Regions from separate parts of the Thermonema sp. genome, predicted to be linked through region 2. Evidence: riboswitches for the same ligand, from Rfam matches in the RefSeq annotation. Region 2 holds a riboswitch; the other holds the start of a gene.
What was found. Region 2 has a riboswitch for S-adenosylmethionine ahead of QVE43_RS11380 (O-acetylhomoserine aminocarboxypropyltransferase/cysteine synthase family protein). Riboswitches for the same ligand answer to the same signal wherever they lie in the genome.
Positions count from the first base shown of each region.

Region 1: linked by a shared signal. The riboswitch ahead of metH (methionine synthase) and the one ahead of QVE43_RS11380 (O-acetylhomoserine aminocarboxypropyltransferase/cysteine synthase family protein) in region 2 are both predicted to bind S-adenosylmethionine.

Region 1 covers NZ_BPHD01000002.1:455,370-459,769, forward strand. The annotation lists gene metH (methionine synthase) at 1-2,328, opposite strand, end outside; SAM riboswitch class I at 2,442-2,554, opposite strand; gene QVE43_RS07095 (hypothetical protein) at 2,629-3,453, shown strand; gene QVE43_RS07100 (hypothetical protein) at 3,450-3,659, opposite strand; gene QVE43_RS07105 (L-threonylcarbamoyladenylate synthase) at 3,672-4,298, opposite strand.
Region 2 covers NZ_BPHD01000003.1:400,693-405,092, forward strand. The annotation lists gene metX (homoserine O-acetyltransferase) at 1-961, opposite strand, end outside; gene QVE43_RS11380 (O-acetylhomoserine aminocarboxypropyltransferase/cysteine synthase family protein) at 966-2,279, opposite strand; SAM riboswitch class I at 2,547-2,655, opposite strand; gene QVE43_RS11385 (hypothetical protein) at 2,774-3,241, opposite strand; gene QVE43_RS11390 (TonB-dependent receptor) at 3,831-4,400, shown strand, end outside.

The DNA.
Region 1 (4,400 bases), on a different contig from region 2:
CAAATCGATGATTTCGTAGTTATTGCAAGCCAGCACTACGCCTACGATGTTTTTTCCTATGTCGTGCACATCGCCTTTCACGGTAGCCAATAGTATTTTGCCGGCGGCACTGTTGTGTGGGTTTTGCTGTTTTTCTGCTTCAAGAAAAGGAATCAGGTAAGCCACGGATTTTTTCATGACCCGGGCACTTTTTACCACTTGTGGCAAAAACATTTTACCGGCGCCAAACAAATCGCCCACAACCCGCATGCCGTCCATCAGTGGACCTTCTATGACTTTTAAAGGGGAACCGTACTTGCGGCGCGCTTCTTCGGTGTCGGCTTCTATGTAGTCCGTGATGCCTTTGACCAAAGCGTGTTTAAGGCGCTCCTCGACACTGCCTTCCCGCCAGGCTTCGGCTTGCTTTTCGACTTGCGCCCCATCGCTCTTGAGCGTTTCGGCAAAAGCAATGAGCCGTTCGGTGGCATCGGGGCGGCGGTTCCACAACACATCTTCGACGTGTTCGAGCAGGTCTTTGGGAATTTCTTCATACACTTCTATCATGCCGGCATTCACAATGCCCATATCCAAGCCGGCGCGGATGGCTTCGTATAAGAAAGCCGAGTGCATGGCTTCGCGCACGCGGTCGTTGCCACGAAAAGAAAAAGATACGTTACTGATGCCACCACTGGTTTTGGCATGGGGCAAGTTTTGCTTTATCCATGCCACAGCCCGCACAAAGTCAAGGGCATAGTTGGCGTGCTCGGCAATGCCGGTGCCCACGGTCAACACATTGGGGTCGAAGATGATATCCTCCGGGGGGAAATTCAGGCGCCCGGTGAGCAAGCGGTAAGCACGCTCACAAATTTCAATGCGCCGTTCGAAGGTGTCGGCTTGCCCCCGCTCATCGAAAGCCATCACCACCACGGCAGCCCCATAGCGACGTGCCAAGCGCGCACGCCGTAAAAACTCTTCCTCGCCATCTTTCAAAGACAAAGAATTAACCACTGCCTTGCCCTGCACACATTTCAAGCCTGCCTCCAATACACTCCACTTCGAAGAGTCAATCATCACCGGCACACGGGCAATGTCCGGCTCCGAAGCAATCAGATTCAGGAAGTGGGTCATGGCAGCCTCGGCATCAAGCATGCCTTCGTCCATATTGACGTCGATCATCTGCGCACCGTTTTCCACCTGCTGGCGTGCTACCGACAGGGCTTCTTCGTAGTTCCCTTCCCGAATCAAGCGGGCAAACTTGCGAGAGCCCGATACGTTGGTGCGCTCGCCTATGTTGACAAAGCCCGTGACCTCGTTTACATACAAGGGCTCCAAGCCGCTCAGCGCTGTCACATGGCGCTTGGCAGGGCGCTGCCGCGGAGCATAACGTTGTGCCAGCCCGGCAATCAGGCGGATATGTTCCGGCGTGGTGCCACAACACCCCCCTACGATATTCAACCAGCCTTCGCGCAAAAACTCCTCTATCATTTGCCCCATGATTTCGGGCGTGTGGTCATATTGTCCGAAGGCATTGGGCAAACCCGCGTTGGGATGTGCCGAAGTGAAAAAAGGGGCTTGTTTGGCCAAGGTCTCCACATAGGGGCGCATCAGGTCTGCCCCCAAGGCACAGTTCAGTCCAATGCTTAGCAAGGGGAAGTGCGACAAAGACACCAAAAAAGCTTCAACGGTTTGCCCCGACAAGGTGCGCCCGCTGGCATCGGTAATGGTGCCCGAAAGCATCACCGGCAAAGGGGCTTTGCCGCTGTCTTCGAAGTACTTTTCAATGGCAAAAAGAGCTGCTTTGGCGTTCAGTGTGTCGAAGACGGTTTCAACCAGCAGTAAATCGACGCCCCCCTCTACCAGTCCGCGCACCTGCTCGTAGTAGGCCTCCACAAGCTCGTCGAAGGTGATGGCACGATAAGCCGGCCGGTTCACGTCGGGCGAAAGGGAAGCGGTCCGGTTGGTGGGACCTATGGAACCGGCCACCCAGCGGGGCTTGTCCGTAAAGCGGCGGGCTACCTCTTTCGCCAAACGCGCCGAAGCGTAATTCAGCTCATATACCACCTCTTGCAAATGGTAGTCGGCTTGTGAGATGGCGGTACTGTTGAAGGTGTTGGTTTCGATGATGTCGGCACCGGCCTTCAAATACTGCTCATGAATTTCCTGAATGATATGCGGCTGTGTCAAAGATAAGAGGTCATTGTTTCCCTTAAGCTCGTGGGGGAAATCGCGGAAGCGCTCACCGCGATAGTCGGCTTCAGTGAGCTTGTAGCGCTGAATCATGGTGCCCATGGCACCGTCTAATACCAAGATGCGCTGCTTCAATGCCTCTTCAATAGGATGTACACTCATAGCTGTTGGTTTAATTAAAAAGTAAAAACAAACTTCTTTCTGTTTGGCAAGCAGAAAAAAGGTGATGCCACCGGTGGACTTATGCACAGAAAAATCAGCGACGGCTCGAAGCTGACTTATCTTTCCCTCCACACAGCGAGAGGGTGGGAATTAGCACCTTATGCACGGGCGTGCATGGTTGCTAAGACGTCAACGGCCCCATTGCCTCGGTCTTTCTGGATAAGTCGTTTCAACAAATGTACAGGCTTTTGATGAAAGGTAGAAATTTCAATGCACTATTTTTGTAAAAAGCCTGTGAACATGTGCACCTTATGGAAATGGCTGCGTGCCCTAAGCATCGATGTTTGTTTGAGTGCCTGTGCGGTTTTGTATGCTTTCAGCTACTTGTCGCAACAAGCACTCACACAGCTGCCCCCCTATTTGATACTGGGTATTTCGGTGTGGCTTATTTACACGGCTGACCACTTATGGGATGCCCTGCGCATCCGTCATCGTGCACATACCTTTCGTCATCGTGTTCACCAACGTTTTTTTAAGCCTCTAACTGCGGTGGGCGGACTGTTGTTGGTGGTCGATGTGTGGCTTTTATGGCGGTGGGCACCTGCTCCGGTTATTTATGCCGGCTTGGGCTTAGGGCTGTTTTCAGCCATACACTTTGCTTTGGAACTGCTGCCTTATTGCTGGGTCGATGTTAGTAAAGAGCTGCGCGTGGCTGCCATTTATATAGCCGGCGCCGGCTTGTGGCACTGGGCAGCTTGCCGGCTGCGTTGCCTTACAGGCGACACTTACTTGCTGGGGGGCAGTCTGCTGCTGCTGGCATGGGCCAATTTGCTCATCATTGCCATGTATGAGCGGCATTCCGACCAAAAAGACGGACAACGCTCGTTGGCTCAATGGTTGCCTGACCGGCACATGCACCGTTTGATTGTTACGCTCATCATCTGGGCTGCCTTGCTGGCTGCCGCTTTGTGGCAACACCCGGCTTTGATGCTTGTGCTTTGGGCAATGGCAACTACCTTGTGGGCAGTGGTTCGCTATCCTTCTTTTTTTTCTGAAAAAGAACGCTACCGCATCGTGAGCGATAGCGCCTTTCTGTATCCATTTCTGCTGCTGCTGACAGCCTAACGATTGTTGATTTGGTCGGGCGCACGGCTCTCAAACGAACTAATCAACTCGTAGTCGGCAGTCAACAGTTTTACACATACTTTTTCGAAAAAAATCGTTCCATTGAGCATCCAATAAAATTCATATGCTTGCTCGAAACGCTGAAAACGATGAATAAAAAGGGTTTTTCCTTGTTCTATGGATATTACCTTTACTACAAACTGCATTGCTTTCTCTGCCTATACATACATGGAAATGTCGCCTGCACCCTCGCGTATTACCTCTACCTCTCCATTTGAGCAATCCACAATAGTAGAAGGCACGTTGTTGCCCGGTCCGCCATCAATGACAATATCCACCAAATGCTTAAAGCGCTCGTAAATTTCTTGTGGGTCTGTGGTGTATTCTATGATTTCGTCTTCATCATGAATCGACGAAGTGATGATGGGATTTCCAAGCTGCTCTACTATCATGCGCGGAATGGGGTGGTCGGGCACACGAATACCTACCGTGTTGCGCTTATAAAGCACGCCGTCGGGGGCTTTGCTGTTGGCAGGCAAAATAAAGGTAAAAGGTCCGGGCAGTGCTTTCTTCATGATTTTAAAAATAGGCGTTTCCACCTTGGCATACTCGGCAATATGGCTCAGGTCATGACAAATAAAAGAAAGCCGCGCTTTTTTGGGGTCCACGCCTTTGATTCTGCACAAACGTTCCACAGCCTGCTTCTTATGGATATCGCAACCAATGCCATAAACCGTGTCGGTAGGGTAAATAATCACGCCCCCTTCCTTCAGGCATTCCACTACCTTCCGTATTTTGCGCTCTTCCGGATTTTGCGGGTGTATTTTCAACAGTTCTGCTGCCATAAGCCTTGTGTTTAGATGGTTTAAAAATAAAATCTAAATGTTTAGATAAGCTAAGGAATTTTGGCATGAAAAACAACGCGCCGGAAGGGCTTTTTTGTCAAA
Region 2 (4,400 bases):
AGGCATCGTGCCCATAGACCGAGTGCAAGATGCGCAGCGACGCATGGGGGATATAATGTGCCAGCAACTGCTGTTCTGCCAGCGGAAACAACACATCGGTGCTGATGCCCAACACCAGTACCTGCGCACGTATGCGTGCCAGTGCTGCTTCCACGCCACCACGCCCGCGTCCTACGTCGTGGCTGTCCATGGCTTTCGACAGCCAGTAATAGCTAAATGCATGGAAACGGCTGCGCAGCTTCTTCCCCTGATAGCGCTGATAAGAAGCCGCCCGGAAGTCATCCGTTCGTTCACTTCCGTCTGTTTCGCTTTGTGTGAGCGCATAGCTTTGATAGTGGCGGTAGGAAAGCATGGCACAAGCACGGGCTGCTTCCATGCCTTTCAGACCGGCTTCGGGCGTGCGCAGCCCCCAGCTGCTGTCGGCTTCTATAGCCATGCGTTGCGCTTCATTGAACGCAATGCCCCAAGGGGAGTGGCGGGCGTTGCAGGCAATCAAATAAGCCGAATCGAACAGATCAGGGACTTCTATCAGCCATTCGAGCGCCTGTTGCCCGCCCATAGACCCTCCTATGATGCAACGGATGCGGCGAATCCCCAAGTGGCGGCGCAAGAGCTCAAACCCTCTGACTATATCCCGGTTGGTAAGCAAAGGAAAATCATAGTAGTAAGGTGTGCCGGTTGAAGGATTGGGAGACAGCGGGTTGGTTGAGCCATAACACGAGCCAAGCATGTTGGCACAAACGATAAAATGGCGTGCAGGGTCCAGCAGGCGTCCTTCGCCAAAGAGCCTTGCCCACCATTGATCCACGTCTGCGCTGCCCGTGAGTGCATGGCATACCCACACCACATTGTCGGCTTGTTCGTTTAGTTGCCCGTAGGTGCGGTAAGCCACCGTGAGGCCCTCGAGGCGGTCGCCGCGTTCCGTAATAAAAGGTGCTCGATATTGGAAGGTCTGTAACATGAGTTTAGGCAGTCACTGCGGTTGCTATTTTTTCAAAAGCCTGTTCGAAGTCGGCAATGATGTCATCGATATGCTCGATGCCTACCGATACACGTATTAAATTGGGCTCTACGCCGGCGCTTCGTTGCTCCGCTTCGCTCAACTGCTGGTGTGTAGTAGAAGCCGGATGAATCACGAGCGTTTTGGCATCGCCCACGTTGGCCAAGTGGCTGGCCAGTTTCAAATGATTGATAAAGGCTGCTGCTTTCTCTTTTCCCCCTTTGATGGCGAAGGTGAGCACCCCACCGAAACCGTTGCGCAGATACTTCTTCGCCAATTGGTGATAGGGGCTGCTTTCCAAACCGGGGTAGTTTACATACTCGACCTGCTCGTGTTGTTCGAGCCAGCGCGCCAGCGCCAAGGCGTTGTCCACGTGGCGCTGTACCCGCAAAGAAAGCGTTTCCAACCCCTGCAACAGCAAGAAAGCATTGAAGGGACTCAGGCTGGGACCATAGTCGCGCAGTCCTTCCACACGTGCACGAATGATGAAAGCTATATTGCCAAAGGGACTGTCAGGACCGAAAGCATCCCAAAAGACCAAGCCGTGGTAGCCTTCCGAGGGCTCGGTGAATTGAGGAAACTTGCCGTTGCCCCAGTTGAAACGCCCACTGTCCACAATGATGCCGCCAATGCTATTGCCATGCCCGCCAATCCACTTGGTAGCGGAAGCGGTTACTACTGCCGCCCCGTAGTCAATGGGACGGAACAAATAGCCGGCCGCGCCAAAGGTATTGTCCACTACCAGGGGAATGCCGTGCCGGTCCGCCAGCTTGGCAATGGCTTCAAAGTCAGGAATGTTGAAGCCCGGGTTGCCGATGGTTTCCAAGTAAATGGCTTTGGTCTTGTCATCAATCAGGCGCTCGAAGCTTTCTACTTTGTCGCCTTCGGCAAAGCGTGCCTCTATGCCCAAACGCTTGAAGCTTACTTTGAATTGGTTATAGGTGCCGCCATACAAATAGGAGGTCGTCACGAAATTGTCGCCGGCTTGCAGTATGTTGGTCAGGGCAATGAACTGTGCCGCCTGCCCGGAAGCCGTGGCTAAGGCTGCCACACCACCTTCGAGTGCCGCAATGCGCTTTTCAAACACATCGGTGGTGGGGTTCATAATGCGGGTGTAAATGTTACCAAACTCTTGCAGCGCAAAGAGGCGTGCACCGTGTTCGGCATCATTGAACACATAAGAGGTGGTTTGGTAGATAGGTACGGCGCGGGCACCTGTGGCCGGGTCGGGCTCTTGTCCCGCATGCAACTGAAGGGTTTCGAAACGGTAATTACTCATAGCTGGTTGATGGTTTGAAGTGAAACAAATATTTATTTAGACTAAATAAGTCTCTGGGGATAATAAAAACACCCTTGGTGCAAGTCTTAACATGCACCTGCATACGGTGGAAGTACGCCAAAAGAAAGGGGAGATTACATACAACAACAGCAACAACACATCTGCATCATGCGGAAGCGGGAAGAGGCATGAAGATGCTTGCTTGCAAGAGCTGCGAAAGAGTGTTTGTGTTGAGTGTGTTTGTTGATAAGAAACATGACTTTTTCCGGTTTATATTTCCTAAATGACCTTCATTTAGGCGGGATTTGGCACCTTGCCGTGCGGCAGGTTGCCAGCGCTTCACAGAGCCCGTTCTCTCTGCGCTTCTCTATAAACCTTTTACTTTCGTGAAAAAGTAAAAGTAAGAGGTTCGATGCTGCAATGATAAATAAGCTTTCTGACTTGTGCAAATTTATTTAAAAAAAATCGCTTTACCTTGTGGGTAAGTTGCCCGTTTACCGCCAGTCATAGGTGAATAATACAGTACGACTTTTTGGTTCGTAAAATGTTAAAATAGCGTCGGCGCCATGTCCACAATAGTGATAGCCGGCAACTTCTGCAACGAGAAAAAAATGGTTGCCCTTATAGGAAATTGAAATTCCATCGCCGGGCAGGTTTTCCCCGGCAGTTTCGTGAAAAAACATATCAAAGGCGGGAGGAGGGAGAGTGCTGTCCGTCCAATTTCCGTAGTGAATCTCTCCGCCCGGTCTGTCGATAAAATCTTGCGGGTTATCTGCTTGCCATGGCAACAATTGCCCTTTGCTTTTATAGCCGGATTTTACTTTCCGGTAGGTATCCTTTCCCTCTTTAATATGCTCAAGCAATAGTTCGTCTACTTTGTCTTTATGATTATGAACAGACGCCGATAAAAAGTAGCCTTCATCACCTAAAAATTGATATTTATTGTCCTTTGTGAGCTCCAAGGTAAGCCAATTTTCCCCACAAAATGCATTATGGAACTCGGCTGTTTCTTCTCCTATAAAGCCTTCGTAAGGTTCTACCGGGGCACAGTCGTACCCTTTAAGTCGTTCCTTAGTAAGCCCAAGTCTATGGAAATGAGGGGCAGTAAATAATTTTCCAGCGAAGCTTGAGCAGGTATAAATATATCTTCGGGAAAAGGAGTTAAGCCTCTTATTGGTCTTTTGATGCTTTTTCCGTGATAGTTTGCGTTCCTGTCTTCCATTGTTTTATTGCTGTGGTTAAGTCAATCTGAGAGGGTCCCTTTGCCCATTATCATCGGCTTTATGGGCACCCTCAATATAGTTTACACGAGAGAGCTGCAAAATAATACTTTTAGTGGCTATATCCTACGAATATGCCTGATTGAAAGTTTATGTGTTAATGTTTTTTCATGAGCTTTTAAGCGAAGTGCAAGAGGATAATAGTTGCTTTTTTATAGATATTCATACATAAAAATATTTTCTTTTTGATAAAGCCTACTTGTCTTTCTGGTAGGCTTTCTTTTGATTTGCATCATAATTTAAAACAAGTCTAAATAAAAATAACTTAATCATGAGAAATATCACACTTACTTTCTGGATTTTGCTTGCAACTGCTTTGGGAGCATACGCCCAAGGTAGCTTGCAAGGCGTAGTTTATGATGATGAGGGGCAGCCGTTGCCGGGCGCTCAGCTCCATTTGAAGGAGGCGGGTTTGAGTGCCGTCAGCGATGAGACCGGAGCTTTTGTCTTTCGACACCTGGCGCCGGGCACTTATACCCTGCAAGTACATTTTATCGGTTTCCGTGCGTGGCAGCAAATCATTACCCTTCGTGAGGGCGAATCGAAGAGCATAAAAGTGCAGTTGCAGGCAGATATTGCCGCTTTGGAAGAGGTGGTAGTAACCGATAATAAAAGCCTGCCTGCGCCACCCACGCAGTCTTCGCCTTCTTTGCGTATGGAACGTGCCGTTCTGGAGATTCCTCAAAACGTGCAGCTCATAGACAAGCAGCTTCTGCAGCATCAACAAGTGGTGGAAATGCTGGAGGGCGTCAACAAGAACGTGAGCAATGCCCAATTGATTGAGCACTGGGGCAACTTCGCCCGTGTCAATATGCGGGGATTCAAAGTGCCGGCATTCCGT